Parabacteroides chongii: one gene and its partner. The protein of the gene in region 1 interacts with the protein of each later gene in a pairwise test. Links are inferred from orthologs where the notes say so. Each region holds a gene or a part of one and is shown on either strand. Other genes may lie near its edges.

The links.
Region 2: the proteins of ruvC (region 1) and ruvA interact in binary tests that used the Escherichia coli proteins (3 or more experiments, as listed by UniProt). The link is inferred for Parabacteroides chongii from one-to-one orthologs.

The regions. Positions count from the first base shown.
Region 1 is NZ_CP120849.1:3,097,725-3,114,451, reverse strand. What follows is about bases 9,226-12,207. They hold ruvC (crossover junction endodeoxyribonuclease RuvC), read right to left. Parts: upstream 11,006-12,207; coding sequence 10,445-11,005; downstream 9,226-10,444. Other genes in these bases: P3L47_RS11415 (sulfatase family protein), read right to left, coding at 11,606-12,207; P3L47_RS11425 (DUF4286 family protein), read right to left, coding at 10,998-11,315; P3L47_RS11435 (ferritin), read left to right, coding at 9,907-10,389; gdhA (NADP-specific glutamate dehydrogenase), read left to right, coding at 9,226-9,843. In the rest of the region: P3L47_RS11465 (endonuclease/exonuclease/phosphatase family protein), read left to right, coding at 1-1,962; P3L47_RS11460 (metallophosphoesterase), read left to right, coding at 1,982-3,052; P3L47_RS11455 (alkaline phosphatase family protein), read left to right, coding at 3,135-4,037; P3L47_RS11450 (metallophosphoesterase family protein), read left to right, coding at 4,045-5,040; P3L47_RS11445 (PEP/pyruvate-binding domain-containing protein), read right to left, coding at 5,115-8,072; more of gdhA, read left to right, coding at 8,509-9,225; more of P3L47_RS11415, read right to left, coding at 12,208-13,180; P3L47_RS11410 (RagB/SusD family nutrient uptake outer membrane protein), read right to left, coding at 13,204-15,036; P3L47_RS11405 (SusC/RagA family TonB-linked outer membrane protein), read right to left, coding at 15,049-16,727.
Region 2 is NZ_CP120849.1:778,190-794,823, forward strand. Bases 7,565-10,453 are described here. They hold ruvA (Holliday junction branch migration protein RuvA), read left to right. Parts: upstream 7,565-8,658; coding sequence 8,659-9,249; downstream 9,250-10,453. Other genes in these bases: P3L47_RS03350 (SMP-30/gluconolactonase/LRE family protein), read left to right, coding at 7,565-8,430; sov (T9SS outer membrane translocon Sov/SprA), read left to right, coding at 9,290-10,453. Also shown: P3L47_RS03325 (MATE family efflux transporter), read right to left, coding at 264-1,616; P3L47_RS03330 (DMT family transporter), read left to right, coding at 1,764-2,693; dxs (1-deoxy-D-xylulose-5-phosphate synthase), read left to right, coding at 2,770-4,674; Trk system potassium transporter TrkA, read left to right, coding at 4,732-6,069; P3L47_RS03345 (TrkH family potassium uptake protein), read left to right, coding at 6,071-7,528; more of P3L47_RS03350, read left to right, coding at 7,543-7,564; more of sov, read left to right, coding at 10,454-16,634. UniProt on the Escherichia coli protein: The RuvA-RuvB-RuvC complex processes Holliday junction (HJ) DNA during genetic recombination and DNA repair.

The DNA of each region.
Region 1 (16,727 bases):
CTTCACCTGGATGGAAAAGACAATAACGTCCGTACCGGCATCGGTTTCCTGACTGGCTCATGGACCCTTGAAGCGTGGATCAAAGGTGATGATAATTCCTGGAAAGACCTGGAAGTCATTTTTGGAGGTGGCGAATATAGCCTGACAAACAGGGCGGATTATCTGCCGTTGGTCATTGAGAAAGGAAGGCTTCATAGCACTTGGCCCGATCTATGGTCGGAAGAGGTATTGGATAATCAATGGCACCATGTAGCAGTAAGCTGCGACGGCGTTACCACCCGCCTTTTTCTGGACGGAAAAATTGTCGACAGTAAAACAACAGCCATGTCGGTTCTACCCGGAGCATTGGGAGTAAATGAAGATGAACCGACCACTTTCGGAGGACTACTGGATGAAGTTCGTATCTGGAACTCAGCCATACCGACAGAAACACTGAAAGAATGGATGGGCAAACCCTTAGAACCTAATCATCCTCAATTTAAAACACTGGTTGCATATTACAACTTTGACGATGGTATAGAAGATGTTTCAACCAACTGGGTGGGTAAAGGAGACCAGGCATACCATATCCGAAACGGAAGAAATCAATATAAAGGATCCAGTCCCATGGCATATACGGTGGTCAATGACAATCCCAAATTCATTCAACCCGTTAAGCAACAAGAATTATTCAATGCTGTTGTGATAGACAGCGAATGGGATGTGGATCAGGGAAGTTTTGATGACCAGATTCTTAAACTTAGAATTGCCGTAACCGGAGATCAAAAACCATTACGCTTGACTGAGCTAGAACTTGATTTGTCCGATGTAACCGCATTATCGGACTTATCTCAGATACATATTTATCATACGGGGAAAACAGCCCGGTCAGGTATTAAAACAGAGCTATTCGGCCAGGGAGAAACCCCTAAAAAGAGAATGGTATTCAAAGATGAGCAAGGTGCTTTGACATTGACACCCGGCATCAATTACCTGTTAGTTACAGCAGACATAACGGAAAAGGCCCATGTCGGCAATAAGATCAAAATATCCGTTCCTTCTTTCAAGCTGGGAGAAACAACTTATATACCGGAAACAAGCGAAAGAAACATTGATAAAAGGATCAGTGAAAGTAGTAAAAACAACCCCGGTATTATAAAAGTCCTGCAATGGAATATCTGGCATGGAGGCAATCATGTCGGAGATGACGGTCAGGCACGCATCATCGATCTTGTGAAAGCGACAAATGCTGATATCATCACTATGCAAGAGGGGTATGGCAGTCAGAAACGTATTCAGGATTCATTGGGATATTATATGCAGACACCGTCACTACAAGACAATCTCGTTCTTTTCAGCCGATATCCTATAACAGAGATACCGACAAAAAAAACATTCAATTCCAATCCTGTTAAATTAACACTGCCCGGAAACCGTCCATTGTTAGTCAATGCCTGCTGGCTGCGTTATGCTTATCAACCGGAATATTCCTGTAACTATCCTTGTATCGGACATAATACCTCAACATGGGTTGCAGAAGATGCCGCCCGGGGATTGGAGGACATGAAATACATTTTGGAAAAAGATACAAAGCCCTACCTGACAGAAGATGATATGCCTATTATCATAGGAGGCGATTTCAATTCCTGCAGCCATCTGGACTGGACCCAAAAGGCAGCCCCTATCCATTTTGGCTACGGTCCTGTTCCTTTTCCTATCTCCTTATATATGCAGGACGAAGGGTATAAGGACAGCTTCAGAGAAATAAACCCGGATGAAGTGACTCGTCCGGAAGGGACCTTTGCTGTTATTTACGGTCATCTGCAAGTTAGTCGGATCGACTTCCTTTATTATAAAGGGAACAATATCCGCGCAGTCTCTTCCAAAATCATAAAAACAACACCGGAGATAGACGACGTATGGGCTTCCGACCATGCAGCAGTCCTGACTACATTTGAACTGACGCCTCCTTCCGACAAATAATACATTAAACTAAATACACATGAAAAAAAGATTATTCTTATCCGTCATCGCCTTACTGAATCTGATGACAATGAATGCACAGGTACAGCCTGTACAACCTAAATTAACGGACGACCAGTCATTCTCCATGATCTTGTTGCCCGATCCCCAAAGCTACATCAAGTTCGATGTCAACCAGCCGTTGTTCGAACTGATGACCGCATGGACAGCCAACAACAAAGAAAGACTAAATATCGAAGCCGTCCTATGTACCGGCGACCTGGTTGAACAGAACGAAATCCGTATACCGGACGGCGTGAACGGCAACCAGACCAGCGAAGAACAATGGAAAGCGGCCTCGCAGGCTTTTGCCCGGTTGGATAATAAATTGCCTTACGTTATCTGTACCGGCAATCATGACTACGGATACGAAAAGTCGGAAAACCGTTTATGCCGTTTCCCCGCCTATTTTCCTTCGGAAAGAAACTCCTGCTGGAGAAAATCACTGGTAGAAGTGGGAAACAACTATCAGGATATCCCTACACTTGAAAATGCAGCATACGAATTTGACACGAAGACCTGGGGCAAAATACTGGTTATCTCCCTGGAGTTCGCACCACGTGACGAAGCCATCGAATGGGCAAAGACTATCACCGAAAAGCCGAAGTATAAAGATCACAAAGTTATTCTCCTAACCCACTCTTATCTCGCCTGGAACGGCAAACGCCACATAAAAGAGAACTACAAAGTATCTCCGGCTAATTACGGGGAAGCCATTTGGCAGAAACTCGTATATCCCTCTTCCAACATCTGTATGGTGATCTGCGGCCATGAATGCGAGATAGCTCCTTTCAAGGACAATGTTTCTTTCCGTGTGGATAAAAATGCAGCCGGTAAAGAGATTCCACAGATGATGTTCAACGCCCAAACGGCCGACGGTTTCTGGCATGGCAACGGTGGCGACGGCTGGTTGCGTATCATGGAATTTATGCCGGATGGTCAGACAATTAAGATAAAAACGTTCTCCCCACTTTTCGCTATTTCGCCGACAACAGCCGATAAATCCTGGAGAACCGAGTCGTACGACCAATTCGATATTACTATAAAATAATGATAAAAGAAGCTATGATAATTAGATATTCGTACCTATTTTACATACCTTTGATGTACTAATACAAAATTAAACACATATCATGAAAAAAAGAAACTTATTACTTTTTATGGTTTTAACCATTTTCACCGTTAGTTCGGCTTTTGCCGCCAAACCAAAAGCAAAACACGTAGTCTGGATCGGCCTCGACGGCTGGGGAGCTTACAGTGTAGAAAAAGCGGAGATGCCCGTCACTAAACAATTTATGAAAGACGGTTCTTATACGTTGAAGAAACGTTCCGTACTGCCATCTTCCAGTGCTGTGAACTGGGCCTCTATGTTCATGGGTGCGGGTCCAGAGATCCACGGATACACAGAATGGGGATCAAAAACACCAGAACTGCCTTCACGCGAACTAAATAAACACGGCATTTTCCCGACAGTTTTCCAATTGCTTCGCGATGCTCAGCCGGATGCGGAGATCGGTTGTCTTTACGACTGGGATGGCATCAAATATCTTGTCGATACCCTGTCTATGAGCTATCATGCACAAGGTCCCGACTATAACAAACAGCCGACCGTATTATGCGAAATGGCCGTTAAATACATCACCGAGAAAAAGCCGACCCTTACAATGATCGCTTTTGATAATCCGGACCATGTAGGACATGCCGACGGACACGACACTCCCGCTTACTATGCTAAAATCAAAGAGTTGGACGGTTATATCGGCCAGATTGTCGACGCAGTAAAGAAAGCCGGCATGTACGATGATACGATTTTCATCATCACAGCCGATCACGGTGGCATCAACAAAGGACATGGCGGCAAGACTATGCAGGAAATGGAGACTCCTTTTATCATCGCCGGTAAAAATATCAAAAAAGGATATTGCTTCGATGACATCAGCATGATGCAGTTCGACTGCGCTTCTACCGTTGCTGAAATCTTCAACCTGAAACAACCGCAAGTTTGGATCGGACGTCCGATGCCGGTATTTAAATAAATAAATGATGAAACAGATATTATTTAGCATGTTATTCCTGTTGGGCGGCTTACTGAACGGTAACGCCCAGCAACCGTCACTGAAATTCAATAAAGACGGAAGATTCAAGATCGTACAATTTACGGACGTACATTATATCCATAACAATCCGAAATCGGCAATCTCTGTTGAAAGAATTAATGAGGTATTGGATGCAGAAAAGCCGGATCTGGTACTCTTCACCGGTGATGTTATCTACGGAAAACCTGCCGAAGAAGGTATGCGCACCATACTTAACCTGGCAGCCCAACGCAAAATACCTTTCGGTATGACATTCGGTAACCATGATAACGAGCAAGGACTGACACGTACGCAGCTGTTCAATATTATCCGGACAATCCCTTATAACCTGACAGACTCAGTAAAAGGTGTATCCGGAGCCAGCAACTACATCCTGCCGATCAAATCGTCGAATGGAAATAAAGATGCAGCCATAATTTATTGTATGGACTCTCATTCGTATTCACAGATCGAAGGGATCGGCGGATACGATTACATCAAGTTCGACCAGATTCAATGGTATCGCGACAACAGCACTAAATTCACAAAGCAAAACGGTGGAACGCCGGTTCCTTCATTGGCATTCTTCCACATCGCTTTACCGGAATACAATCAGGCTGCATCTGACGAAACTGCTATAATGGTAGGAACACGTAAGGAAAAGGCTTGTGCACCGCAACTAAACTCCGGCCTGTTTGCTTCCATGAAAGAAATGGGAGACATCGAAGGCGTATTTGTCGGTCACGACCATGATGACGATTATGCTGTCTACTGGAAAGGTATCTTATTGGCTTACGGCCGTTATACCGGTGGCGACACGGTTTATAACAACCTAACCAACGGTGCCCGCGTGATCGAAATGACAGAAGGAGAAAAAGGTTTCAAGACCTGGATCCGGCTGAAAGATAACGAGATCATCAACAAGGTGAATTATCCTTCGGACTTTATCAAGAAGAAAGACTGATACGCCATTGCGTCATAAAACAAAAAAGTCCTCTCTGCTTGATGCATGAGAGGACTTTTTTGTTATATACTATCTTATTCCGGCTTCAGCACCACACCCAGGCTCTTCTTTCCATCCATCTTTATGACGATCGGCTTGTCGAAACGAACATGGCGCAGATACTCCGTATCCTCGACAGCCGGTAAAGCATTCAAATACGCTTCATCGAACCAGCCGTCGCCTTTGAAAGGATTGATTGTGAAGTAACCGACACCGAAAGAAGTCAGGTTCTGGAAGAAATGCGTTCCCTGGCTCGGATCGACACGATAGTTCTCCAAACCACATTCCACTATCACACGGGCATTGCTGATATGCGGCCATTTTACCGGAATACCCAGCCAGGAGTCGCTGCTGCCCCAACGTCCGGGACCAACCAAGACATAATTCTTCTCCTCTTCCGTGAAACGACGGTTCAGCTTCTCTATCTCATAAGCAATCAACTGATTGTTTGAAGAATTGAATGCACCGCTCTTCACATAGATAATATCCTGTACATCCGTCACGATGCCATGCCCCAACACGCTGGTTGAAGAAAGAATCGTTTCCTCATTTTCAACCTCCGTCAAGTCTTCATCCATGATCTCTTTGTTATCGACGATCGGGCGGATCTGAAGCAGATAGAAAGTAGCCTTGTCGTGATTGGCAGGATCGACATTTACGGCAAACTCTATCTCGACCGGACGACCCATCTCTTCCTGACCGATACGAAGCAACTCATCCAGCGTCCTAGCCAGCGGGAATACATCGTGCTGCAGAATATTGACAAAAGACAATATCTTCCGTCCTCCGGGATAATAACCGTCACGGATAATCTGATCATACGGGTCGTAGGTTGATACGATATATTTTAAAGAGCCGTCCGCATCCGCATCTTTCAGGCTCAGACGCAGGAGGTTAAAAGAATCGTCGATAGAGAACTGCTGTGCCAGGTTCTCCAGATCGAGCGCATAGAAGCGGGTTTGCGTCTCACGAAGCGCGAAATCCATCGAACTCATCTGCAGGATACTGTGCGGATGGCGCGGAGAGAAACGCAATGTCTGACCGCCGTCCACAATATATTTACCCAAGCCCAAAGCGATATTGGCAATACCGTCTTCCGCCGTCTCGTTGCCGATCGGGTAGAAATTAAGTGAACGCGCCACACCGGAAATGGTCGGATAGAAATGATCGTTGTAACGGTTGCCGACTACTTCCTGCAGAACGATCGCCATCTTCTCCTGGTCGATCAGGTTGGACGTGGCAGTCATATACGCCTTGCTGTCCCTGTAAAAGACAGAAGCATACACCGCCTTGATCGCATCGCTCAACAGGCGAAGCATTTCATATTTATCTTCCAGCCGCGGAACCATATAGGTAGAATAAATTCCGGCGAACGGCTGGTAATGCGAATCCTCCAGCAGACTGGACGAACGGACGGCTATCGGGCTTTTCACCACATCGAAGAAAGCCATCAGGTCATCGATCAGACTGGCGGGCAGACTGGCACGAAGGAAGTATTTCAGAATCGTATCGTCATCCGCATCGCCCAGCGCAACAGGCAGAAGCTCGTTCGTCTCCATAAACTCATCGAAGATATCGGTACAGATCACCACTGTCTTCGGGATATTCGTATTGAAGTTCTCCGTCTCCAACTTCGGATAGCGTTTGACCATCGCCCCCATAAAGGCAAGACCTCTACCCTTTCCTCCCAGCGAACCGTCGCCGATACGGGCAAAGTTACTGTACTCGTCGAAACGATCCTTCTGATAGATAGCCACCACTCCGGAGTTCTTCATCCGACGATACTGCACGATCAGGTCGAAAATCAGTTTACGAGCCTCATCCATATCTTTATAATCGCTCACATCGACTCGCTTCAGAATCTCAGCCGGCGGGAACATGGCACGCGAATAGAAGAAACGGGAGAAATGATTACGCGAAAGATGATAAACCAGTGAATCGTCCGGAATCTGATACACTTTCCTCTGCAAGTCCTTCAAATCCTTGATACGCATAATCTCTTCCTTCGTCTGCGGATTAAGTATCACGAAATCGCCGAAACCAAAACGCTGCATAATCTTCTTACGCAGGTCCTGTGGGTAACTCTTGGAGTTCTTGTCGATAAACGACGCTCCCAGCTCCTTCGCATATACCTTATTACTCGATTCAGAAGACTCAAGCACGAAAGGAATAATCAGCCCTGTCTTACGAACATACTGCCCGAACTTATACCCGGCATAAGGATCTTTCACCCCATTGTGCATAAAACTCATATCCGACACAATACCAAGCATATTGTCCCGATACTGGTCAAAAATACGAACGGCCTCTTCATAAGTTCGCGCCAGCTTGATTTTTGGACGACCACGCATACGGAGCGTCTGCTGGTGACCGTTCAACGCCTCTTTAGCAAACATCTGGCTCTGCTCCAGTACAAACTTATATAAATGTGGCAAAGCAGAAGAATAGAAGCGTATGGAGTCTTCCACCAGCAAGATAATCTGTACGCCGACACTTGCCGTATCATCCGGTGCATTCCACTTGTCTTCAATCAGTTTAATAATAGCCAGCAACAGTTCGGCATTGCCCAGCCAGCTGAACACGTAGTCGATCGCGCTCAAATCTTCATTGGCGATACGCTTGGAAACCTCCTTCGAAAAAGGAGTCAGCACCACGATAGGGATATTCGGATAATGTATCTTGATTTCCTTTGCCGCCGCAAAAATATCACGGTTATCCATATTCGGCATACAGATGATCAACTCAAAATTACGATCTTTCAATTCGGCAAGCGCCTCCTCTTCCGTCGTCACCTGGGTAAAACGGGGAGGATAACGAAGACTGAGTGAAGTATATTCATTAAATATCTGTTCATCCACCCGTCCGTCGTCCTCCAACATGAAGGCATCGTATTTCGTGGCAATAAGCAGTACATTATATATACGCTTATTCATTAGATTGGCGAATGATGTGTCTTTAAACACAAGGTTCTGAAAGTCCGGTATTCCGCTCATAACGATTTCATAGAATTATTGCGCCCAAATGTAAGGAAAAAATCACTTGGGATGCCGCCTATTGGCATTTTTCTCCCTATATTCTATCATTTTCCTGCTTACATTTTAATATTTAACTCCCTTACTTTTATACTTTCCGGCAAGCTTGAAATTAATTTGAGGCTAGCTCAAAATTAATTTCGTCCATGCTAAAAATTAAATTCGAGCATGCTCAAAAGTAAAAAAAGTCATGATTCGAATATTAAAATATGCTTATCCGCACACTAGAATGTAAGCACATGAACATTAGTCGGAAAGCACAAAAGAAATACCAGTCCGAATACATGCATCAAAAACATATAATTCACTATCAAAAAGAAAGCAAAACCCTTGGTCAGTCCATAGAATTCGCTACATTTGCCTACACATTGTTATTCCTAAAAAAGCAAGAAACGCTATGAAGACAGAAGTTATTTTATCTGCACTGGAAGCAAAGCACCCGGGCGAAAAAGAGTACTTGCAAGCCGTGAAAGAAGTTCTTTTATCAATAGAAGAAGTTTATAACCAGCATCCGGAATTCGAGAAAGCCAAGATCATCGAACGGCTGGTAGAACCGGAACGTATTTTTACTTTCCGTGTACCCTGGGTAGACGACAAAGGTGAAGTACAAGTCAATTTAGGATACCGCGTACAATTTAATAATGCGATCGGCCCGTATAAAGGAGGAATCCGTTTCCATCCGTCTGTAAACCTTTCTATCCTTAAGTTCCTGGGATTTGAACAAACATTCAAAAATGCACTGACAACCCTGCCGATGGGTGGCGGTAAAGGCGGTTCAGACTTTGCTCCCCGTGGAAAGAGCGATGCAGAGATCATGCGTTTCTGCCAGGCTTTCATTATGGAACTGTGGCGTAACCTGGGTCCGGATCGTGACGTTCCGGCAGGTGATATCGGCGTAGGTGGACGCGAGGTAGGTTATATGTATGGAATGTACAAGAAACTGGCTCGTGAAAACACTGGTACTTTCACCGGTAAAGGCATGGAGTTCGGAGGTTCTATCCTTCGTCCGGAAGCTACCGGCTATGGTGCTCTCTATTTCGTACATCAGATGCTCGAAACACATGGAATCGATATAAAAGGAAAAACAGTAGCCGTTTCCGGTTTTGGAAATGTGGCTTGGGGAGCGACAAAGAAAGCTACCGAACTGGGTGCTAAAGTCGTAACGATCTCCGGTCCGGACGGATATGTGTATGATCCGGACGGTATCTCAGGCGATAAGATCGAGTACATGCTGGAATTGCGTAACAGCGGTAACGATATCGTGGCACCTTATGCCGACGAATATCCTAACGCAACTTTCTATCCCGGCAAGAAGCCTTGGGAACAGAAAGTGGATATTGCCCTTCCTTGCGCTACCCAGAATGAGCTGGATGCCGACGATGCCCGCAAGCTGATCGAGAACAAGACCTTATGCGTTGCAGAAGTCTCCAACATGGGATGTACGGCGGAAGCAGTCGATCTGTTCATCGAACACAAACAGTTGTTTGCTCCGGGTAAAGCCGTTAACGCAGGCGGTGTAGCTACTTCCGGACTTGAAATGACGCAGAATGCCATGCATATCTCCTGGACTGCCGAAGAAGTGGATGCCAGACTGCATCAGATCATGGGTGCTATCCACGAGCAATGCCTTGCTCACGGTAAGGACGGCAATTATGTGAACTATGTGAAAGGTGCCAACATTGCCGGCTTCATGAAAGTTGCCAAAGCTATGATGGCGCAAGGTATTGTATAATAAAGTATGGCACACTTTTTGTAATTACTTTTATACAAATACAACTCAATAAAAGTAAACATTATGATCTTAAGTAGGAACTTATCAAAAGCTTTCAATGAACAGGTAGAAGCAGAAATGTGGTCTTCAAACCTGTACCTGTCAATGTCAATCTATTTCCAAAAAGCAGGCTTGAACGGCTGTGCGCACTGGATGAGAAAACAGGCAGAAGAAGAAATGGAACATGCCCACAAGATGATCGATTTCGCTATCGACCGCGGGGGTGACATCACTATAAATCAGATTAATGTCGTTCCGACTGCATGGGGTACTCCGCTGGAAGTATTCGAACATGTCTACAAACACGAAGTGCATGTATCAGAGTTGATCGACAAGATGGTTGACATCGCCGAAGCCGACAACGATCATGCTGCCAAAGACTTCTTATATGGTTTCGTTCGCGAACAGGTAGAAGAAGAATCATCGGCAAAGGCTATTGTAGACCAACTGAAAATGTATGGAGAACATCATGCAATTCTTTTGGATCATAAGCTTGGCAAAAGATAATTTCTTTCCATAATAAAGAAACTCCGATCCTTGGTTTAACAGGGACCGGAGTTTTTTATTTCCTCACCTTACCGGGATTCTTTGCCATAAAGTCTTTCCAGCCGGTATACTTCTTCTCCGAGATAGGATTATTCGTCTGGAAATAATGACATACAGCGGCTGCCAATCCGTCGGTCGCATCCAATTGGGGTAACATCGACTCTTCGGGAATATGCAGGAAACGTTGTAGCATTCCTGCCACTTGTTCTTTCGCTGCATTCCCGTTACCGGTAATAGACATTTTGATCTTCAACGGTGCGTATTCGAAGATCGGGATTTCCCGTTCCAAAGCTGCCGCCATGGCAACGCCTTGTGCTCTTCCCAGCTTCAGCATACTCTGCACATTCTTTCCGAAGAACGGCGCCTCGATTGCCAATTCGTCAGGATGATATTGGTCGATAAGCGCCAGTACACGTTCGAATATCTTCTTTAAGCGCAGGTAATGATCTTCGTACTTGTTCAGTTGCAGTACGCCCATAGCCTCAAGTTTAGGTTTATTCCCTTCGATCTTCAGGACACCGTATCCCATCACGATCGTTCCGGGGTCTATACCTAATATAACACGGTCTTTAATCATTCTCCCAGTCTATTTCTTCCAGTAAGGTACTGAACCCAACGATCTTGGTTCCGAAACGTGTAATCAACTCCTGTTGCAGGGCACGGCCTTCCGATTGCATCCAGTATTCCAGTGTCTCCGGATTCTTTACATGGAACTGCACCGAGTAACTGCTCGCATCCTCAGTCTCATCCTGTAAGATACGGCGTAAGTAAGGTGTTCTTAAAAATCCGCTGGCTGCAGCACGAGGTATATAACTCTTTTTCAGATATTCTATGCACTCAGTAAGGATATCATTCTCTATATTGAATGTTGTATTATAAACGATCATATTCTTTTTCTCCAAATTTCTTACACAAAGATAGCGAATATATCAGGAAAACCTCTATATTTGCACTCGAAAACCAACCCCGGGGCATTAGCTCATCTGGCTAGAGCGTCAGACTGGCAGTCTGAAGGTGATCGGTTCGAGTCCGATATGCTCCACGGAAAAGCACACACGCAGAGGTTCACTGATAAAGTGAGCCTCTTTTTTTGTATTTAATCTGATAATAGATAAGAAAACAAAAAGAGGATGCCCACTCAGGGACATCCTCTCACATTTATTTTACAGTTATAAAATCAGCTCTTCTTTGCCAGTTCTGATTCGATCGGGTCGTCGTACTGTTTCTGCAGCTTGTGAAGTTCGTCCATCAACTGCTTGGTTACTTCTTCCGTACCCGGTTTGTTATAGAGGTTATTCATCTCCATCGGGTCGTTTTGCAGATCATACAATTCCCATACATCGATATCGTCGTAGAAATGCATTAACTTATAACGATCCGTACGTACTCCGTAATGACGTTTCACCATATGTTCCGCAGGGAATTCATAATAATGGTAATACAAAGAGGTACGCCAGTCTTTCGGATGTTCGCCTTTCAGCAACGGCAGATAAGAATCGCCCTGAATGTCTTCCGGTATCGGAGCACCGGCCAGTTCCAGGAAAGTAGCAGCATGGTCGATATTCTGAACCATTTCAGGTATATCACCCTTTATTCCACCCGGATAACGAACCAGCATCGGTGTACGGAAAGATTCTTCATACATGAAACGTTTGTCGAACCAGCCATGTTCACCCATATAGAAGCCCTGATCTGAAGTATAAACAATGATCGTATTATCCAGCATGTCGTTCTTTTCCAGGTAATCCAGTACGCGGCCCACATTGCGATCTACAGAATGGATCACACGAATATAGTCGAGCATATACTGCTGGTATTTCCACTCTGCCAACGCTTTACCGGAAAGTTTCTTTTCCTTGAACTCCTTGATGATAGGATCGTAATGTTTATCCCAGGCAGCCTTTTGTTCAGCATTGAGCTTGTTGTACATTGCACGGCCGGCCTTTTCCAGTCCCGGATTAGAATGGATCTCATTCTCTTTGTCGGCCAGCTTCAAGTCATAGACAAGGTCCATATCCTTGATGATGCTCATTTCCTGTTGGGAAGCAGCGATTCTACCTTCATACTTGTCATAGAATGTTTCCGGAATAGGGAAAACAACGTCCTTATACAACTCCAGGTCGCAAGTATCGGGCATCCAGGTACGGTGCGGAGCCTTGTGATGCAGGAGCAGGCAGAACGGTTTCTCCTTATCCCTCTTTTGATCCAGCCAATCGATTGCCAGATCGGTCGTTATATTGGTGGCGTATCCTTCAATTTGTTTCTTCTCACCGTTGTCGATGAAATACGGATTGTAATAGTCTCCCTGTCCGGTCAGGATATTCCAATAGTCAAATCCGGTCGGATCGGAAGTAAGATGCCATTTACCTACGACAGCAGTCTGGTAACCAGCTTGCTTCAATAATTTAGGGAACGTCTGCTGTGCACCGTCGAAAGTATGTGTGTTGTCGGTAAAGCCATTTTTATGGCTATGCTTACCGGTCAGCAAACAAGCACGGCTCGGGCCGCTTAACGAGTTGGCAACAAAGCTGTTGGTAAAACGGACCCCTTCTTTGGCGATACGGTCAATATTAGGTGTCTCGATGAACCGGTTATCGTACGCACTAATCGTTTGGTACGAATGGTCATCACACATGATGTAGAGGATGTTCATCGGCTTTTTGTTCTCCTCTTTCTCCTTGCAGGAGGGCAGCGATGCCAACATCGCTGCTCCTGTTAAAGAAAATAATACTGTAGATCTAACGTTTTTCATATATCTTGCTTATATAAATGAGTTTACCACCCTGGGTTCTGTTCCCATTTACCTCCTGTCAGCGACAGCATACGAGGTTGAATAGGTAACAGATAGTCGCGACCGACATTAAACTTCCATCCTTGCTCGTAACCGGCCGGATTGCTGGGCACTACATAACGTAAAGCATCACCCGGCTTTCCTGTCAGATAAAGATTATTTCCGGAAGGCTGGTCATACACCAGCTTACCATCAAACTCCGGATGATTCTGCAAGTTGCTTCCTACAAAAAGAGCACCTTTCGCCCACTTACCGACAATCAGTTCATCGGCAGCAGCCCAACGCAGGATATCTTCCAGACGACGGCCTTCACAAGCTTTTTCAATACGGCGTTCACGGCGCACAGCCTGAATATATTTATTCAAATGACGGAAAGGATAATCGGATTCCTGATTATATTCCCGATCAAAGTCAACGGCAGGCATACCAACACGGTCACGCAACGGTTGCAAAGCTACGATAATATTTTGAGAATTGGCAGCTCCATCCAATTCAGCCATCGCTTCTGCGTAATTTAACAGGATATCGGCATAACGGAACTGAATAGCAGGTGTTGCCCCCTTAAATTCTGCATCCAGACTACCGGTATAATCGATCTGCACATGCTTCAATAAAGAATAACCGGTCATGTTCTGGTTATAGGCAGAGGAACCGATCAGCGGCGGAACCACGTAATATGGAGGTGCATCGTCCGGACGAAGTTGCTGTCCCGGTGCACAAATGGTTTGTACCAGACGCGGGTCGCGAACGGTTGGCAATAGTTCGTTTCCGAATACCTTCTTAGATTCTATCAGTGCATTACCCACAAAAGGCTTTCCGTCGATAGTCAGGTAATCGTCTACCAATGAAGCTGTCACGCCGACACCTCCGCCACCCTGGTTCAGGTAACGGTTCACGTTGTTTCCGATCTGGTCGCCGTCATACATCTTAAACCAGAGGACTTCCGGGTTACCGGATAAATCTGTTGTCTGGAACATCTGACGGTAATCGTTCGTCGTATTTCCGGTTGTATAAATCTTCCATACACCACGATCCATCACCTCTTTGGCAGCAGCTATGGCTTGTGTGAAATAACTCTTTATCTTTTCGTCCGTTACCGAAGGATCATAAAACTTATCCCCCTTTGCTTTGTGATATTTCTCCCAGGTTCCTTCAAACAAGGCGACTTCGCTCTTCAGGGCACGGGCTACGTCTCTGTGCACACGCATCGAGCCACTGTTATTCTGTTCGTTCAGATAAAAGATCGCCTTATCCAGATCCGCCAGGATACTGTCGGCTACGACCGTACGACTGTCGCGGGGAAGTTGCATGGCACCTTCGTCCGGATCGAGCGGCGTGCTGACCCATGTCAGGGGACCATAATTCACAAACATCTGATAATAATACCAGGCACGGAAATAGTAGGCTTCACCTACATACTGGTTATACTCCGAGGTTCCCTCTTCTGCGCAGTTACCTAAGTTATTAAGTAAAAAGTTCAGATTACGGATACCTGTATAGTTCGACAACTTGGAAGCTCCGCTCAATGTGGTCTCCCCGGCCAGACGGGAACTTACCGAGCTGGACGACATATTATCACTGTGTGTATCATACCCGGCAATATTACCACCTCCACCGGCACCGAAATCCTGTGCACGCAGGCCGCTACCATAAGCTGCACCTGTCTGGTAGAACTGATCCAGGTAGTTTCTCATTTCGCCGGTACTGTTGAAAGGCTGTGCAGTAGAAAGCACACCTTCCGGCATTTTATCTAAATCAAAGCAAGATGTAAGGCTGAAAGCCAGGATCAAGCCTAAAAATATATTTCTTTTTTTCATAAGATCTCTAAATTATAAGTTAACAACTAAACCCACAGATATTACCCGGTTCATCGGATAGTTCTTACCACCTTCACTGGTATAATCATTCTTTGTATAGATCGCTTCCGGGTCATACATGCCTTTCAACTTTGTAAAAGTCAATAAGTTCTCACCGGAGAAGAATACCTGTGCCTTCTGCAAACCGATTTTGTTCGTCCAGATTGCAGGAAGGTCATAACTTACTGTCAGGTTTTTCAGACGGCAATACGCACCGCTCTGAATATACCGGTCGCTGGTCGTCATCGTTTTATCACGGAACGGAACAACACCACCTGCCGTATGGATATAGGGTTTCGGATAGTAAGCACCCGGATTCGATTCACTCCAGTAATCCAGATGTTCCTTGAACACAGTTACCTGTGCATACGGACCGCTTCCCCAGAAATAAGCACCTGTTCCCGGATTCCAGTCACGTTTGCCTACACCCTGGAACATCATGCTCAGGCTTATGCCCTTCCAACTGATAGAACCGTTCACTGTATATTGATAACGCGGGGTCGTATTACCGATCACCGTCATATCGCCCATATCATCCAATGTGTTGGTTCCTTTGTTAACTTTATTGTCGCCATTCAGGTCGCGATACTTCACATCGCCCGGAGTCCAGGGACGTCCGCTGATAAACGACATATCATATTTTTCATTATAAGCGTCAGCTTCTTCCTGTGTCTGTATCAGACCGTCGGCACGATAACCCCAGATTTCACCCACTTTCTTACCTGTATACCAATTGTCATTCGGGTTCGTTCCGGTCGGGTTGGCATATTCGGTCACTTCTGAAGTGGCATCGGAGATTGAACCGCCGATAGTATATTGAATATCACCGTTGATTTGTCCGCGATAATTCAAAGCCAACTCCCACCCCCGGTTACGCATACGTGCATTATTTGTTTTAGGAGCATCGGCTCCGAAGAAATCAGGGAAGTCGACACCAGGGCCTAACATATCTTTCGTATCGCGCTGGAAAATGTCGAACGTACCGGTCAAAGAGTTCCCTAAGAAACCGAAATCGATACCGATATTCTTACTTTCCACTTTCTCCCAGGTTGTATTCGGATTTACTACACCCGGCGCTTTTGTAAAGATATGGCGTCCGTCGGAGAAGATATAATTACCTAAACCGTTGTTCAAAGACATGGTTGCCGCAAAAGTATAGAGGGCGGCACCTGCCTGATTACCCAGCAAACCATAAGAACCACGTAGCTTCAGGTTAGACAACACATCTGTAACAGAGCTCATAAACTCTTCACGCGTGATATTCCATCCCAGCGATACGGAAGGGAAGAATCCCCAGCGGTTGCCGGAAGCGAAACGGGAAGAACCGTCGTAACGACCGTTCACTTCAACCAGGTAACGACCATCGTAATCATAATTGATACGTCCGAAGAAACCACGGGTAGCCCAGCCGTTACGAGTATCGACAACGGTCTTGTCGCCTGTTCCCATTCCCACGTTCGGGTTGCTGGTTGAATATAATCCTGTAATGGAGTTCTTCATCAGGCTATAGTCATAATCTTCTTCCTGGAAACCAGCCATTACAGTAAAGTTATGCTTTTCAGCAATGCTGAAAAGGTAATTTGTGTACAAATTGATCGACTGATAACGTGAGCGGTCATAGCTGCGGGTAAATTTACCATCAGGCGACATAC
Region 2 (16,634 bases), 2.3 Mb from region 1 along the record:
ATTATTTGGGAAAGTATTGGCGGTTCGGAAAAATGCAGTAACTTTGCTGACGAATTTAAAGGAACGATTTTTCTCGTCATTACGACCTATTAGTAATACATTCTACCTCAGAAAAATAACCATCATTTCACCTCTTTTCCGGATAAGTAATAAATCGATAAAGCCAATTTATAACTCATTGATTTTCAATATAGCATTTTTCGGTTTTGGAGCAGTCACTCAAAAAAGGGAGATTTTTGCCATTTTCGTTGTCTGATTTTGCCCTATTTTATCTTCTTCAGAATCTTCGGAAATTGCCAAAAGAATAACAGCGTACAACAAATGGCTGCGGTAGCATCGGAGATGGCTTCAGCGGCATACACACCTGTCACACCCATAAAGTGCGGCAATATCAGTGCTAACGGGATCAGCAGGATTACCTTGCGAAGCAAAGCGATGAAAATGGATATCCGCGCCTGCCCCAAGGCAACAAACATATTCTGACAAGCACGCTGCAATCCGAAAATGGTCATGCCACCAAGGAAAACAGGCATCGTCCATCGTACAGTCTCTATCAAATTCGCGTCGCTGGTAAAAGCAGATGCTATTGTGGAAGGGAATAAGATCATGAACAGCATCAGGATCAGATTGAAAGAAAACATCGTGACCAGTGCGATACGGAAACACTCCTTCACTCGCTGCTTGTCGCCATGGCCATAATTATAACTAACTATCGGGACAAAACCCTGCGCAAATCCTGTCAGCGGCACACTCGCAAACTGCATCGAAGTCTGCAACACCGTCAAGGCACTGACGTAAATATCCCCGAACTCTTTCAGACTACTGTTCAGCACAAAGCCGACCAGGCTTTCGGTACTCGCCATGATAAACGGAGAAACACCCAAAGCCAGCATCGAAAGCACAATCCCTTTGTCCAGCTTCATATAACGCCGTTCCAAAGGCAAAGACGCACGTCGGGAAAAGAGGAAAAACAACACCCACATGGCACTGCAAGCCTGTGAGATCACCGTTGCCAACGCAGCCCCTTTCACTCCCATGTCGAACCCAAAAATAAAGATCGGATCGAGAACGATATTCAGAAAAGCACCGATCAGCACCGAACACATGGCGACGGCAGGCCGCCCCTGCGCATTGATAAAAGAGTTCAATCCTGTGGAAATCTCCACAAAGATAGTACCCAGCAAATAAATGGAAAGATAATCGACCGCATACCCCAGCGTATGCTCGGAAGCACCGGTAAAAAGCAGGATGGGCTCCATAAAGGTATAGGCGACGGAAGAAGTCAGTACGGTAAACAGGATCAGCAGAATGAAACCATTCCCCAATATTTTTCCGGCACGCTTGCGGTCACCCTGCCCCAGGGCAATGGCGGCCAGCGGCGCACCACCTCCTCCGACAATCGCCGAGAAAGAAGAGATCAGCACGACGAGGGAGATGGTTACTCCCACGCCCGCCAATGCATCCGTTCCAATGCCCGGTATATGTCCGATATAAATACGGTCGACAATGCTGTAAAGCAAGTTGACGAATTGGGCTGCTACAGCCGGGAGTGCCATTCTGAAGACCAAAGGCAACATGCGCTCGGTCCCCAGACGTTCTTCATATTTATTTACCATCTTGAATCTGATCGCCTGAAATGTTGCAAAGGTACGAGAAATAGTATTAGATAAAACAAAAAAGACAGAAGAGTATTGTATATGTAAAAAGGACAATATACTTTTGCCCGCCATTACTGATATATAAATTAGCTAATATCTACCTATATGAATGCAAAGGTTAAAGGGTACATGCTGGGGGCGATCGCAGCAGCCACTTACGGTATGAATCCCCTTTTTGCTCTTCCGTTGTACAAGGCGGGAATGGATCCTGACTCGGTACTTTTCTTCAGATACCTGTTTGCCATCCCCGTGCTGGGAATCATGCTAAAAGCAAGAGGCAGGAATTTTAAGCTATGCCGGAAAGATATACCGCCATTGATCGTCCTGGGATTCCTGGTCGCTTTTTCTTCATTGGCGTTGTTCCTGAGTTACAATTACATGGAAGCCGGCATTGCGTCGACCTTGCTGTTCGTCTATCCGATCATGGTAGCCCTCATTATGTCGTTGCTCTTTAAAGAGAAGCTGACCCTGCAGACGGTCTTATGTATTATGCTGGCTTTGGGCGGTATCAGCTTACTTTACAAAACGGGAAGCGGTGCAACGCTTAGTACGACAGGGGTACTTCTGGTCATGGGTTCCGCACTGTCCTACGCCATTTACATTGTCGGCGTAAACCGTCCGAGACTGAAGGATATAGCGACACTTAAACTGACTTTCTACATCTTGCTTTTCGGAATGCTGCTCTTTCTGATCCGCGTAGATTTCGGAAAAAGCCTGCGCATTGTCGAGGACTGGTACCTGTGGGGTAATTTACTGGCCCTGGCAATCTTTCCCACCGCCATATCCTTCCTGTGCACCACGCAGGCGATCCAGTATATCGGCTCTACGCCGACTGCCATCCTGGGTGCGCTGGAACCTCTGACTGCCGTATTCTTCGGAGTAACCATCTTCGGTGAGGTGCTGACACCCCGGCTGGGTTGCGGAATTATAATGATCATCCTGGCAGTAACGCTGATCATTGCCGGAAGCAATGTCACGACTTATCTGATCCGTTTCAGAAAGCTATTTCCCCGGCTTCCGTTCCCCCGAAAATAAGAAAACTAAGAAATGCCCAGCCAAAACTATTTTATATGCCGTTAATTCTTTACATTTGCCACAAAAATTAGCGGACATGATAGATTGCAAGGATGAACATATATTGAACGTCATAAATTATCCGGAGGATTTGCGCAAGTTGCCTCCTGAAAAATTGGGCCAGGTATGTGCAGAGTTGCGTCAATACATTATAGATATACTTTCTGAAAATCCCGGACACCTGGGAGCCAGCCTGGGGACAGTCGAACTGACCGTTGCTCTGCATTATGTATTCAATACCCCATACGACCGGATTGTCTGGGACGTCGGCCATCAGGCTTACGGGCACAAGATACTGACCGGACGCCGGGAAGCTTTCCATACGCTTCGGAAATTCAAAGGCATCAGTGGCTTTCCTAACCCGGGAGAAAGTGAGTATGACGCTTTCATTGCCGGACATGCCTCCAACTCCATATCGGCTGCGATGGGTATGTCGGTTGCCTCGGAACTCAAAGAAGAGCACAACCGCCACGTCATTGCCGTCATCGGCGACGGTGCCATGACAGGCGGACTGGCATTCGAGGGATTGAACAATGCTTCTGCCAACCCCAACAACCTGCTGATTATCCTCAACGACAACGATATGGCTATCGACAATTGCGTGGGAGGATTGAGCCAGTACCTGGTAGACATCACGACCAGCCAGGCTTACAACAAAATGCGTTACGATGTGTACAAGGGGCTGCGGAAGATGAAGCTGATCAACAACGACCGCCGGGGAAACATCCTGCGCTTCAACAACAGCCTGAAAGCGCTGCTTACACAACAACATAACCTTTTCGAAGGATTCAGCATCCGTTATTTCGGTCCCATCGACGGGCATGATATCAATTATATGACCAAGGTGCTGAACGATATAAAAGATCTGCAAGGTCCGAAACTATTGCATATCAAAACAAAGAAAGGCAAAGGATTCAAGCCTGCCGAGGAGTCGGCCACCGAATGGCATGCTCCGGGCAAGTTCAACAAAGAGACGGGAGAGCGGATCATTGTCCACAAGCTGGACGAGCCGCAACTGTATCAGGATGTCTTCGGACATACCCTGGTTGAACTGGCAGAAAAAGATGAACGGATCGTGGGTATTACTCCCGCCATGCCTACCGGAAGTTCCATGATCTATATGATGAAGGCATTTCCGCAGCGGGCATTCGACGTAGGGATCGCCGAAGGACATTCGGTGACGTTCTCCGCCGGACTTGCCAAGGAAGGGATGATCCCGTTCTGCAATGTCTATTCGTCGTTTATGCAACGGGCGTACGACAACCTGATACACGATGTGGCGTTACAGAAGTTACATATGGTAATCTGCCTGGACCGTGCCGGACTGGTCGGTGAAGACGGAGCTACGCATCACGGGGTATTCGACCTGGCTTACCTGCGTCCGATCCCTAACCTGACAATCTCTTCGCCGCTCAACGAACTGGATCTGCGGAATCTGATGTACACCGGCTATAAAGAGGCTGCAGGTACTTTCGTGATCCGCTATCCACGCGGAAAAGGAGAGAAAAAAGACTGGCGCAACGAAATGCAGGTGCTCCCCATAGGAAAAGGTAAAAAACTGAACGAAGGAAATGACCTGGCTGTTTTATCTATCGGACCGATCGGAAACGAAGTGATAAAGGCAATAGAGGAAGTGGCAGGCGAAGGACTGTCGGTTGCCCATTACGACATGATTTATCTGAAACCGATCGATGAAGAATTATTACATGAGGTCGGAAAGAAGTTTAAGCGTGTCATCACCGTGGAGAACGGTGTTGTGAAGGGCGGACTGGGAACAGCCGTTCTTGAATTTATGGCAGACAACGGATATACTCCGCGGGTGAAGCGCATCGGTATATCCGACACATTCATTGAACACGGATCTATCCCCGAACTTTATAAATTATGCGGCCTGGATGCCGGAAGTATAGCCGGGGAGATACGAAAGATGATGAACGATTAAATATTAATGCCGTTTTGCCGGGCGACACGGCAAACGGAATGAGTAACAATTAACAAAATGAAGATTATTATTGCCGGGGCAGGCGAAGTGGGTACGCATCTCGCGAAGATGTTATCTCAGGAAAAGCAGGATATCATCCTGATGGACCCGAGTGAGGAACGATTGAATATCACCAATTCCAACATGGAGATACTTCCGATGGTTGGAAATCCGACTTCGATCCGCGACCTGGAAGAAGCCGGTATAAAAAAGACAGACCTGTTCGTCAGCGTTACTCCCGAAGAAACGACGAATATCGCTGCCAGCATCCTGGCTTCCAAGCTCGGTGCACGCAAGACTCTGGCACGTATCAATAACTACGAATATCTGTTACCCAAAAACAAGGAACTGTTCGAAAAACTGGGCATCCACTCGATGATCTATCCGGAGATGCTGGCTGCCAAAGAGATTGTCAGCGCAATACGCCGACCATGGACCCGTCAATACTGGGAACTGTTCGGAGGTGCCCTGATCCTGCTGGGCGTAAAGGTCCGCGAGAACTCCCGGCTGGTAAACAAACAGCTGGTCGAACTGCTGAACGAACAGAAACTATACCATATCGTTGCCATCAAACGGCAATATGAAACGATTATCCCACGCGGTACCGATTTTATCCAGCCCGGCGATATCGTTTTTTTCACGACTACCAAGGAGCATATCAAGGACGTGCAAATGCATGCCGGTAAAAAGGACCCCGAAGTGAAAAAGGTCTTTATCATGGGAGGCAGCCGCATTGCCATCCGTACCAGCCAGTATCTGCCGAATAATATCCGTGTAAAGATACTGGAGACAAACAAAGAGAAAAGTCACCGCATAGCCGAGGTTGTTCCGAGCAACGTCCTGATCATTAACGGCGACGGACGTGATACGGAGCTGCTGATGCAGGAGGGTATCAAGGATGCGCAGGCATTCGTCGCCCTGACGGACAATTCAAGTACGAATATCCTGGCTTGTCTGGCTGCCAAACGTTTCGGCGTATTCAAGACGGTCGCCAAGATCGAGAACATCGACTATATTCCGCTGGCGGAGAATATGGATATCGGTTCGGTGATCAACAAGAAGCTGATCGCTGCCAGCCATATCTATCAGTTCCTGCTGGATGCCGATGTGTCGAACGTGAAGTTCCTGACCTTTGCCAACGCCGATGTGGCGGAGCTGGTAGCCCGCCCCGATTCAAAGATTACCCGCAAACAGGTGAAAGATTTACATCTTCCGAAGGATCTGACGCTGGGAGGATTGATACGGGACGGAGAACCGATGATGATCAAGGGAGACACTCAGATTCAGGCATACGACCACGTGGTTGTATTCTGTCTGGAAACAGCCATGCGTAAACTGGAGGATTATTTTAATTAGTATGTTACTGAATATACGTTTCATAATAAAGATGCTGGGGATGATGTGCATCCTCGAAACGCTGTTTATGCTGATGGCGGTAGTGGTTGCTTTCCTGTATAAAGGGGGCGATTTCTATCCGTTACTCCTGTCCAGCGGAATCTTGTTCGGGGTCGGCGTATCGCTTTACGCTATCGGCTTCCGTGCCAACGAATACACGGCAGGCCGCAGGGAAGGGATGCTGACGGTTACTTTCACCTGGATATTGCTCTCGTTACTGGGAATGCTGCCTTTTTATCTGGGAGGGTATGCGGATAACGTGACGGATGCCTTTTTCGAAACGATGTCCGGCTTTACTACCACCGGATCGACCATATTTACCGATATCGAATCATTACCGAAAGGTATCCTGTTCTGGCGCAGCCTGACTCAATGGCAGGGAGGTATCGGCATGATCGTGTTTACCGTCGCCTTGATGCCTATCCTGGGAGGCGGCGCGACACAGATGTTCAACGCCGAAACTCCGGGTATCACGCATGAACGGTTCCGCCCGCGTGTGACACAGGTGGCCAAGCGCCTTTGGGGTGTTTATATGTTCCTGACGATACTGTTGGTTGGCTTATTATGGGCAGGGCCGATGAATTTATACGACGCTGTGAACCATGCACTGACAGCCATATCTACCGGAGGTTATTCCACCAAAAATGCAAGTATAGCTTACTGGAACTCAGCGTATATAGAATATATTATAACCATATTCATGTTTATCGGGGCAACCAATATCACCCTGATTTATTTCTGTCTGAACGGAAATGTGAAGAAGCTGCTGTTCGATGAAGAGTTCCGCTGGTTCTTTTGGTTTGTCCTGATCATGACAGGAGTAACGACCGGCTGGATTATGTACCAGGGATTCTTTTCCGATTTCCCCACAGCATTCCGGCAGGCGGCATTCCAGGTGGTGACGCTGGTTTCGACCTGCGGATTTGCCACTGAGAACTATATCCCCTGGGGACCGTTCTTTTGGATGATCGCCTTGATACTGATGTTCATCTGCGGTTGTGCCGGCTCGACCTGCGGAGGGTTGAAGATGGGACGCTTTGTGATCCTTTCCAAAAACCTGTTCAATGAATTTAAGAAACAGACTCACCCGCATGCGATCATTCCCGTGCGGATGGATTCGCATATCGTATCCGGAGATATTGTTCACCGCGTACTGGCTTTCGCTTTTGCCTACATGTCACTGATCGTGATCAGCTGCATCGTGCTGATGCTCGACGGGCTGGGATTCGAGGAATCGGTCGGGGCGGCCGTTTCCGCTATCAGTAACGTGGGACCGGCATTGGGTAAGTTGGGACCGGTCGATAACTTCTCGGAAGTTCCGGTCGTATCCAAATGGTTCCTTTCTTTCCTGATGATGACAGGACGTTTGGAAATATTCACCGTATTGACATTACTTGTTCCGGGGTTCTGGAAACAATAAAACAAATAGCAGATATGAAAACACGTACGATGCTTCTTACAATCATGAGTTGCCTGTTTATCGGAATAACAGCCCAGGCACAGACTCCCGCCGCGCGGGAAACGACCGACTTGTTGCCGGAAGGTACTTTCACCAACGGGATAGAAGGTCCTGCCACCGACAAAGCCGGCAACCTGTATGCCGTCAACTATGGAAAAGAGGGCACCATAGGCATTGTACGTCCGGACGGATCGCACGAATGCTTCGTGACACTTCCCGAAGGCTCTACGGGCAACGGCATCCGGTTCAACAAAGCCGGTGACATGCTGGTGGCTGATTATACCGGCCACAACATCCTGAAGGTCGACATGAAAACCAAGAAGATAAGCGTCTATGCCCACGAACCGAAGATGAACCAGCCCAACGATATCGCCCTGGCTCCCAACGGTAACCTGTATGCCAGCGATCCGGACTGGCCGAACAAGAAAGGACAGCTCTGGCTGATCACTCCCGACGGCAAAGTCACCTTGTTGGAAAGTAATATGGGGACGACCAACGGCATCGATGTCAGTCCCGACGGTCGGAAACTTTATGTGAACGAATCTGCACAGCTCAAAGTATGGGTGTATGACATCAAGCCGGACGGAACGCTCAGTAACAAGACACTTTTCCATACGTTCGAGGGCTTCGGTATGGATGGAATCCGTTGCGACGTAAAAGGGAACCTGTATCTCTGCCGTTACGAGAAAGGAACGGTAGCCTTTATAAATCCGAAAGGGGAACTGATCCGTGAAATACAACTGAAAGGAGAAAAACCGTCGAACATCACATTCGGAGGTCCTGACAACCGCCGTTGCTTCGTCACGCTGCAAGACCGCGGATGTTTCGAGACTTTCACGGCGGAGTTCCCGGGCAGGGAGTAGTTTTAGCCGACGGAACTTTTGTTTTCTGCCGGATAAACTATGGTTTCCTGCTGAAGAAACTATGTTTTTCTGCCGAAGAAACTACAGTTTCCTGCCGGAGAAACGATTCTCGTCCCGGCAAAAGGCGGTCAGAACTCCCGTATAAAGTCGAAATTTATTTCCCTTCGGATATACGCTTTTAAGTATATTTACGTTATAATAGATACGAATAACTAGAAGAGACGCAAAATGATAGAATATATTAAGGGGGATATCGTAGAGCTTACTCCCACACAGATGATCATCGAATGTGCAGGGATTGGCTACGGACTTAACATATCTCTGACTACATACAGCGCTTTCAGCGGGAAACCTACCGGGAAAATTTACGTATATGAAGTGATACGTGAAGATGCCCATCTTTTGTTTGGTTTCGCCCAAAAGGCTGAACGCGAGTTGTTTTTATTGCTGACATCGGTATCCGGTGTCGGTCCTAATACGGCACGTATGATCTTGTCTTCTCTTCCTCCCGCCGAATTGATCCAGGTAATTGCCAACAAGAATGAAACAGCATTGACCTCGGTAAAAGGAATCGGGCAGAAAACGGCACAACGCATTCTCGTCGACTTGAAAAACAAGGTAAAGGCTGGAGATACGATTGCAGGTGCAGGAGCTCCTGTCGCGGGTGGAAACGGTGCGGTTGCCGAAGAAGCGGTTGCCGCCCTTGTGATGTTGGGATTCCAGAAGGCTGCTTCGCAAAAGGTAGTCAGTTCAATACTGAAAAGCTCGCCGATGCTGGCTGTAGAACAAGTGATAAAAAGTGCACTCAGAATGCTTTGATAGTTGACAATTGACAGTTGACAGTTGACAATTAGTAAGAATGAAGACAAGGAAAACATTTACATATATTATTGGATGTGTTATACTGCTATTCGGGGCAAGTATGTTCTCTCTGAATGCCGATTACCTGACTTATACGGCTGAGTTGCCGGATATTCAGTTACTCGAAGGGCAGGATATGCCCGATGGGAAAGATACAGTACCGGAAACCCGCTATCCGGTATCCAAAACCGTACCGGAAAACTTTGAGGACCTGTCCAAACGGTCACCGATGGATTTACGTGATCCGGAGAACGTTAAGACTGCTGTCGAATATGACATCAATACCGGACGATATGTAGTCCGTACCCGCTTGGGTGAAAAGGACCTGACTACGCCGATCAACCTGAGCCCGGAAGAGTATCAGGAATACAGCATGCTGCAGTCGCTCCGTTCTTACTATCGGCAGAAAAACGAAGAAGAGTTCCAGAAAGAAGCGGACAAGAAATTCAACCTGGCGGATATGCAGTTCGGTATCGGTGCGGCAGAACGGATATTCGGTCCCGGCGGCGTACGCGTACGGACACAGGGATCGGCTGAAGTTATGCTAGGGCTAAAGCGTAACAGTACCAAAGACCCTTCACTGCCTGAACGTGCCCGAAGCAACACCATCTTCAACTTCGACGAAAGCGTGCAGTTGAATGTGCAGGCTTCCGTCGGTTCGAAAGTAAACTTCGATATGAATTACAATACGGAGACTTCTTTCGACTTCGACTCCAAGAAGCTGAAACTGGCTTATACGGGTGAAGAGGATGAAATCATCAAGTCACTGGAAGCCGGTAACGTATCGATGACGACCAGCAATTCACTGATCAACGGCGGCGCGGCGCTGTTCGGTATGAAAGCAGACCTTCAGTTCGGTAAACTGAGGGTTAACGCGTTGTTTGCACAACAGAACTCCGAATCCAAGACGGTAAATTCCAAAGGGGGCGTACAGACAAAAGACTTCGAATTGAAGATCGACGAATATGATGAGAACCGCCACTTCTTCCTGGCGCACTATTTCCGTAACAACTACGACGCTTCCGTTGCCAATCTGCCGCAGATTTCATCCAAGGTGAACATCACACGTCTGGAAGTATGGGTTACCAACAACAGAGGTAACTATGACCAGGCACGTAATATCGTTGCGTTCACGGATATAGGTGAAAATAAAAGGGAATATATCTATAACAACAATGAATTTCCGGCAACAATACCTAACAGTGAACTACCTGCCAATGGTGCCAACTCTTTATACAACCGAATGATCACAGAGTTTGCCGGTGCCCGTCAGATCAGCCAGGTGGACAACGTATTGAAGGGTTTCACCGGAGGTTCCGAATACGAAGAAGTGGAAAGTGCCCGTTTGCTGGACCCGAACTCCGAATATACCTACGACAAACAACTGGGATATCTGTCTTTGAATATGAGCCTACAGGAAAGCCAGGTACTGGCTGTTGCCTACGAATATGAATACACGGACAATACCGGAACCAAACGAACGGGAAGAGTCGGCGAGTTCTCTGACAGCGACCCGACCAATCCCAGCAACTGTCTTTACGTGAAGTTGCTGAAGGGTGTCAACATGTCTCCTCCTATGAAATACTGGGACTTGATGATGAAAAACATCTATTCGCTGGGAGCTTATTCCGTTCAAAAGGACAAATTCCGCCTCGACGTTCTTTATCAAAGCGATACGACCGGTACTTACATCAACTATCTGCCGGAAAGTGCAAACAACAAACAGGTCTGGATACGTCTGATGGGAGCAGACCGCCTGAATAAACAGAACGAAAAGCATCCGGACGGCTATTTCGACTTTGTGGAAGGATACACCGTACAACCGGCTACCGGTAGGGTTATCTTCCCCTCTATCGAGCCTTTCGGTTCCAGCCTGAAAGAAAAGCTGGTGAAATATGTCAGTCCGGCTGTCGCAGACAAGTACGTATTCCAGGAACTGTACGATACAACGCAGACTGCCGCCCGCCAGATCGCTGAAAAGAATAAATTCATCATGCGTGGTGAATATAAGGCTTCTTCCGCCTCTGAGATACAACTGGGAGCCAGCAATGTGGCACGTGGTTCGGTTCGCGTTACGGCTGCTGGTGCCACTCTGACGGAAAATGTGGATTATACGGTCGATTATACTTCGGGAACTGTAACGATCCTGAACGAAAGTATCATTGCCGCCGGAACCCCTGTAAGCGTTTCGCTGGAAAACCAGACGGCTTATAATATGCAGCGAAAGACGATGATGGGGCTCGACCTCAACTACCAGTTCAATCCCGACTTCTCGTTGGGGGCCACCATTATGCATATGTCGGAAATGCCGCTGACGACAAAGACAACGTTCGGCGACGAGTCCATCAACAATACACTGTGGGGATTCAATATTGCCTACAAGACAGAAAGCCAGTGGCTGACAAACGCATTCGACAAACTGCCGCTACTGAATCTGACCAAGCCCAGCCAGATCGCATTCACCGGTGAATTTGCCCACCTGATAGCCGGGCATTATGAAAACAAATATACCGGAGGTTATTCTTATCTAGACGATTTCGAGTCTACGCAGAGCGGTTTCGACCTGTTGAACCCGTATCCGTGGAAGCTCGCCAGTGTGCCCTGGGACAACAGTCCCGAAGCTCTCTTCCCGGAAGCCGACCGGACAAACGATATCACTTATGGTAAAAACCGTGCTTTGCTGGCGTGGTATTATGTCGACGGATTATTCACGCGTAGGAACTCCAGTCAGGCACCTCAGCATATCCGTAATGATAAAGAGCAACTATCCAACCATTACGTCCGTGCCGTATATGTAGATGAATTGTTCCCCGACAGAGACCAGGGTTACAATGAAACGAGTACGATACAGGCTCTTAACCTCGCTTATTATCCGAACGAACGTGGTCCGTATAACCTCGATGCCGATCTGGTCAATTCAGACGGTACATTGCAGAATCCGGAACAACGTTGGGGAGGTATCATGCGGAAGATCGATCAAAGCGATTTCGAGACTGCCAACATAGAATACATTGAATTTTGGATGCTCGACCCTTATATCTACGAAGAACGGGAAGGTGAAATAATCAAAGGCGGTGACTTGTATTTCAACCTGGGTGAAATATCGGAAGATGTGTTGAAAGATGGTAAGAAGTTCTATGAAAACGGTTTGCCTATCGACGGGGACAGAAGCCGGATCGACTCTACGGTCTGGGGACTTGTTCCGAAGCAGCAAAGTACAGTCTATGCATTCGATAATACCGCCGGTGCACGTGCCCGGCAGGATGTCGGACTCAACGGCTTGTCGGCTGAGGAAGAACGGGACTATCCTGCTTACCGGGAGTTTATGGATAAGCTCAGAGGCAAGCTGACACCTGAAGTCATTGGAGAAATGGAAAAAGACCCCTATTCTCCGTTAATGAACCCGGGGACAGATAAATACCGCTATTTCCGTGGTCGTGAGTTAGATGATAACAGTGTCAGCATTCTGGAACGTTACAAGCGTTACAACGGAACCGAAGGCAACTCTGCAGAGAATGGAACTACCGGTGAACGCTACGACACCTCCGCTTCCAAGAATCCGGATGTGGAAGACCTGAACCAGGACAACACGATGAACAAGAACGAGAAGTATTTTGAATACAAAGTATCTATTCATCCGGATGATCTGGAAGTAGGAAAGAACTTCATTGTGGATAAGAAAATAACTTACCCTAAAATACCCAACGGGGATAACGACGGAGGACAGAAGAAAGATCCGGCAACCTGGTATCTCTTCAAGATTCCGGTAAAGAAATATAATCGCTCCGTCGGAGCCATCAGCGATTTCAAGAGCATCCGCTTCATGCGTATGTATATGACTAATTTCAGTAAACCGACCATCCTGCGTTTCGGAACGTTTGAACTCGTACGCGGTGAATGGCGTTCTTACGAACAGGATCTATCCGATCCGAAAGTGCCGCCAAGAGTCAACGGTTCGCTCGAAGTCTCTTCTGTGAATATAGAGGAAAACAGCCGTCGTACACCGATTCCTTATGTAACCCCTCCGGGAGTCAGCCGTCAGACAGACCCGAGCCAGCCTCAGCTGCGTCGGGAAAATGAGCAGGCGCTCTCTTTGAAGGTAACGGAATTGGCCCCTCGGGATGCACGTGCCGTTTATAAAACGACCTCTTACGACCTGCGCCAGTACAAACGGTTGCAGTTGTTTGCCCATGCTGAAGCTTTGCCTGACAGCGCAGATAAATATACACCGCTGGCGGATGGTGATCTGTCTGTATTCATTCGTTTGGGTTCCGACTATAAAAATAACTATTACGAATATGAGGTTCCGCAGAAAGTAACCCAGCCGAACCAAGCTGCGTATACAGCTGAAGATGTATGGAATCCTACTTATAACACATTGGACTTCCCTCTTGAACTATTGACCAATCTCAAACTGAACCGTAACAAAAAGAAACGGGCAGGCGAGCAGGGAATTACGTTCAATACGGTGTATTCAGAAACCGGTGAAGGCTATAAAGTCAGTATCATCGGTAACCCGAGCTTGTCGGAAGTAAAAACGATCATGATCGGTGTCCGCAACTACGGTTCCAACGATGTCAGAAGTGGTGAAATCTGGGTGAACGAGTTACGTCTGAGCGAGTTTAACGAAGAAGGCGGCTGGGCAGCCAATGCCAACCTCAACGTAGCCGTATCCGACCTGGCAACCGTGAATGTCGGCGGTCGTATCGAAACAGCCGGCTTCGGTGCCCTCGACCAGTCACTCGCCGAACGCCGCATCGACGACTTTACACAGTATAACGTGGCAGCTAACATCGAATGGGGTAAGTTCTTCCCGGAAAAGGCGAAGGTCAGCATACCGATGTACTATGCATACTCGAAAGATCAGACGAAAGCCAAATACAATCCGCTCGACCAGGATATCAAACTGAACGATGCCCTGGATGCTGTCGATACAAAGGCCGAAAAAGACTCCATCAAGAGTTTCGCTATCGACCAGACCGTTGTCAAGAGCATCTCGTTCAACAACGTAAGGGCAGACATCCGTAGCAAAACTCCGATGCCTTACGACCCGGCAAACTTCTCGATAGGCTATTCATTCAGTCAGACGAAAAGACAAAATTCGGAAACGGAGTATGAAACGACAAAGGATTACCGTGGTAACTTCGCTTACAACTACACACCGTATGCGAAGCCGTTCCGTCCGTTCCAAAAGATAAAGAAGAACAACGGATACACCCGTTATATCAAGCAGTTCAGCTTGAACTATCTGCCGTCGAATATCAGTTTCCAGACTGCCATGATGCGCAATTATAACGAGATGCAGCTGCGCGACCTGGAGAACACCGGATACAAACCGGAAGTAACTTTCAGCTCCGAGTTCTACTGGGACCGTGCTTTCAGTTTGCGCTGGGACTTCACGAATAACCTGAACATGACCTTCACCTCCGGAACGAACGCCCGGATCGAGGAGCCGTATGTACAGGTCAACAAGGAACTGGCTCCCGACCGATATCAGGTCTGGAAGGATTCCGTAAAGCAGAGCATTGCCGACCTGGGTACACCGCTGAAATATGACCAGACATTCAATGTTACCTGGAATATGCCTTTGCAATATATCCCGGTGATGGATTGGGTAAACAGTTCCATCACTTACAACGCACAGTACAACTGGGATCGTGGAGCCGTCACCGATACGGAGTATGAACTCGGTAACACGATTACCAACCAACGCCAGATAGACTGGCAGGGAAGCCTCAACTTCCAGTCACTTTACAACAAGAACAAATTCCTGAAGAAAGTGAATCAGAAGTTCTCCGCCACCCGTACTGCTGCCAAGAAGAAAGAAAAGAAAGAGATCAAGCTGGAGAAAGATATCCAGTTGAATATGGATAGCGGAACAGTCGTCCAGCACGGTATGTTTACCAAGAAGGTACGCATCACTGCCCGCGGAGCCGACGGCAAGGTCTATGCCATCAAATACAAGCCGATCAACTATGCACAGGTGATGATCCTGAACCAGGATACGGCACATCTGAAACTGACGATCAAGCCGGGTCCGAAAGCGACGGAGGACTTCCTCTACAAAGCAGCCGAACATGCCAGCCGCTTCCTGATGATGGTGCGCCGCGTCAACATCCAGTATGCGACTACTGCCGGTATGTCGGTGCCGGGCTTCTCCCCGATGATCGGCGATATCTTCGGACAGGGACGTTCACCGTTCGGTCTGACTCCGGGTCTTGGTTTTGCCTTCGGAGCCGTCAACCGCGACTTCCTTTACGATGCCAAAGACCGTGGCTGGCTGATCGAAAACACCAATAACATCAATCCGGCAGTCATGACCAGTGCCAAGAACCTGAACATACGGGCGAACCTGGAACCGATCACCGGACTGAAGATCGACCTGAATGCCAACCGTGTCGACACCCGCAGCACCGATATACAATATATGTATTCCGGCATGCCGGAACTGACCGGAGGTAACTTCACGATGACGACTATCGCATTGGGCAGTTTCTTCAAAGGTATCGGCAATGCTGAAAACAACTATTCTTCCAAATCGTTCGACAAGTTCATCGAGAACCGTGAGATCATAGCCCAACGACTGGAAAACCGGTATGCCGGAACAAACTATCCGTCCGGAGGATTCCTGGGGCAGAACGGATACGGAGGACAACCTTACAATCCGGGAAGCAACAACGAACAGGGCGTCAGCCGCAACTCCGGCGACGTATTGATCCCGGCTTTCCTGGCTGCTTATACAGGGAAAGACCCGAACAAGATTTCACATTCACCGTTCCCGGCTCTGCGCAGCATGTTGCCGAACTGGCGTATCACATACGACGGTCTGATCCGTATTCCTGCCATCAAGAAATACTTCAAGACGGTTATGCTGAGCCATCAATATCGTTGTACATATAACGTAGGTGCTTACGAAACCTATTCTACCTGGGTCGATGCCGGTTTGGGTGACAATCTCGGATTCATACAGAATGCTTCCGAAAAGCCGATCCCTTCTTCACCCTATTCCATCTCTTCTGTCAGCCTGACCGAAAGCTTCAGTCCGCTGCTGGGAGTGGATGCAACGATGTTGAACAATATAACGATCCGTGCGGACTATACGACTACACGCAATCTGAACCTGAACATATCGTCTTATCAGATCGTAGAGGCATTGTCCAACAAGTACACGATCGGATTGGGTTACAAGTTTGCCGAGTTCAACAAGATTCTGAAGATGAAGAAGACACGTGACTTTAGCAATGACCTGACCGTGCGCCTGGACTTCTCGTACAACAAGATGCAGTCATTGATCCGTAAGATCGAAGACAGCTTCACACAGGCCACCAGCGGTAACGTTGCCA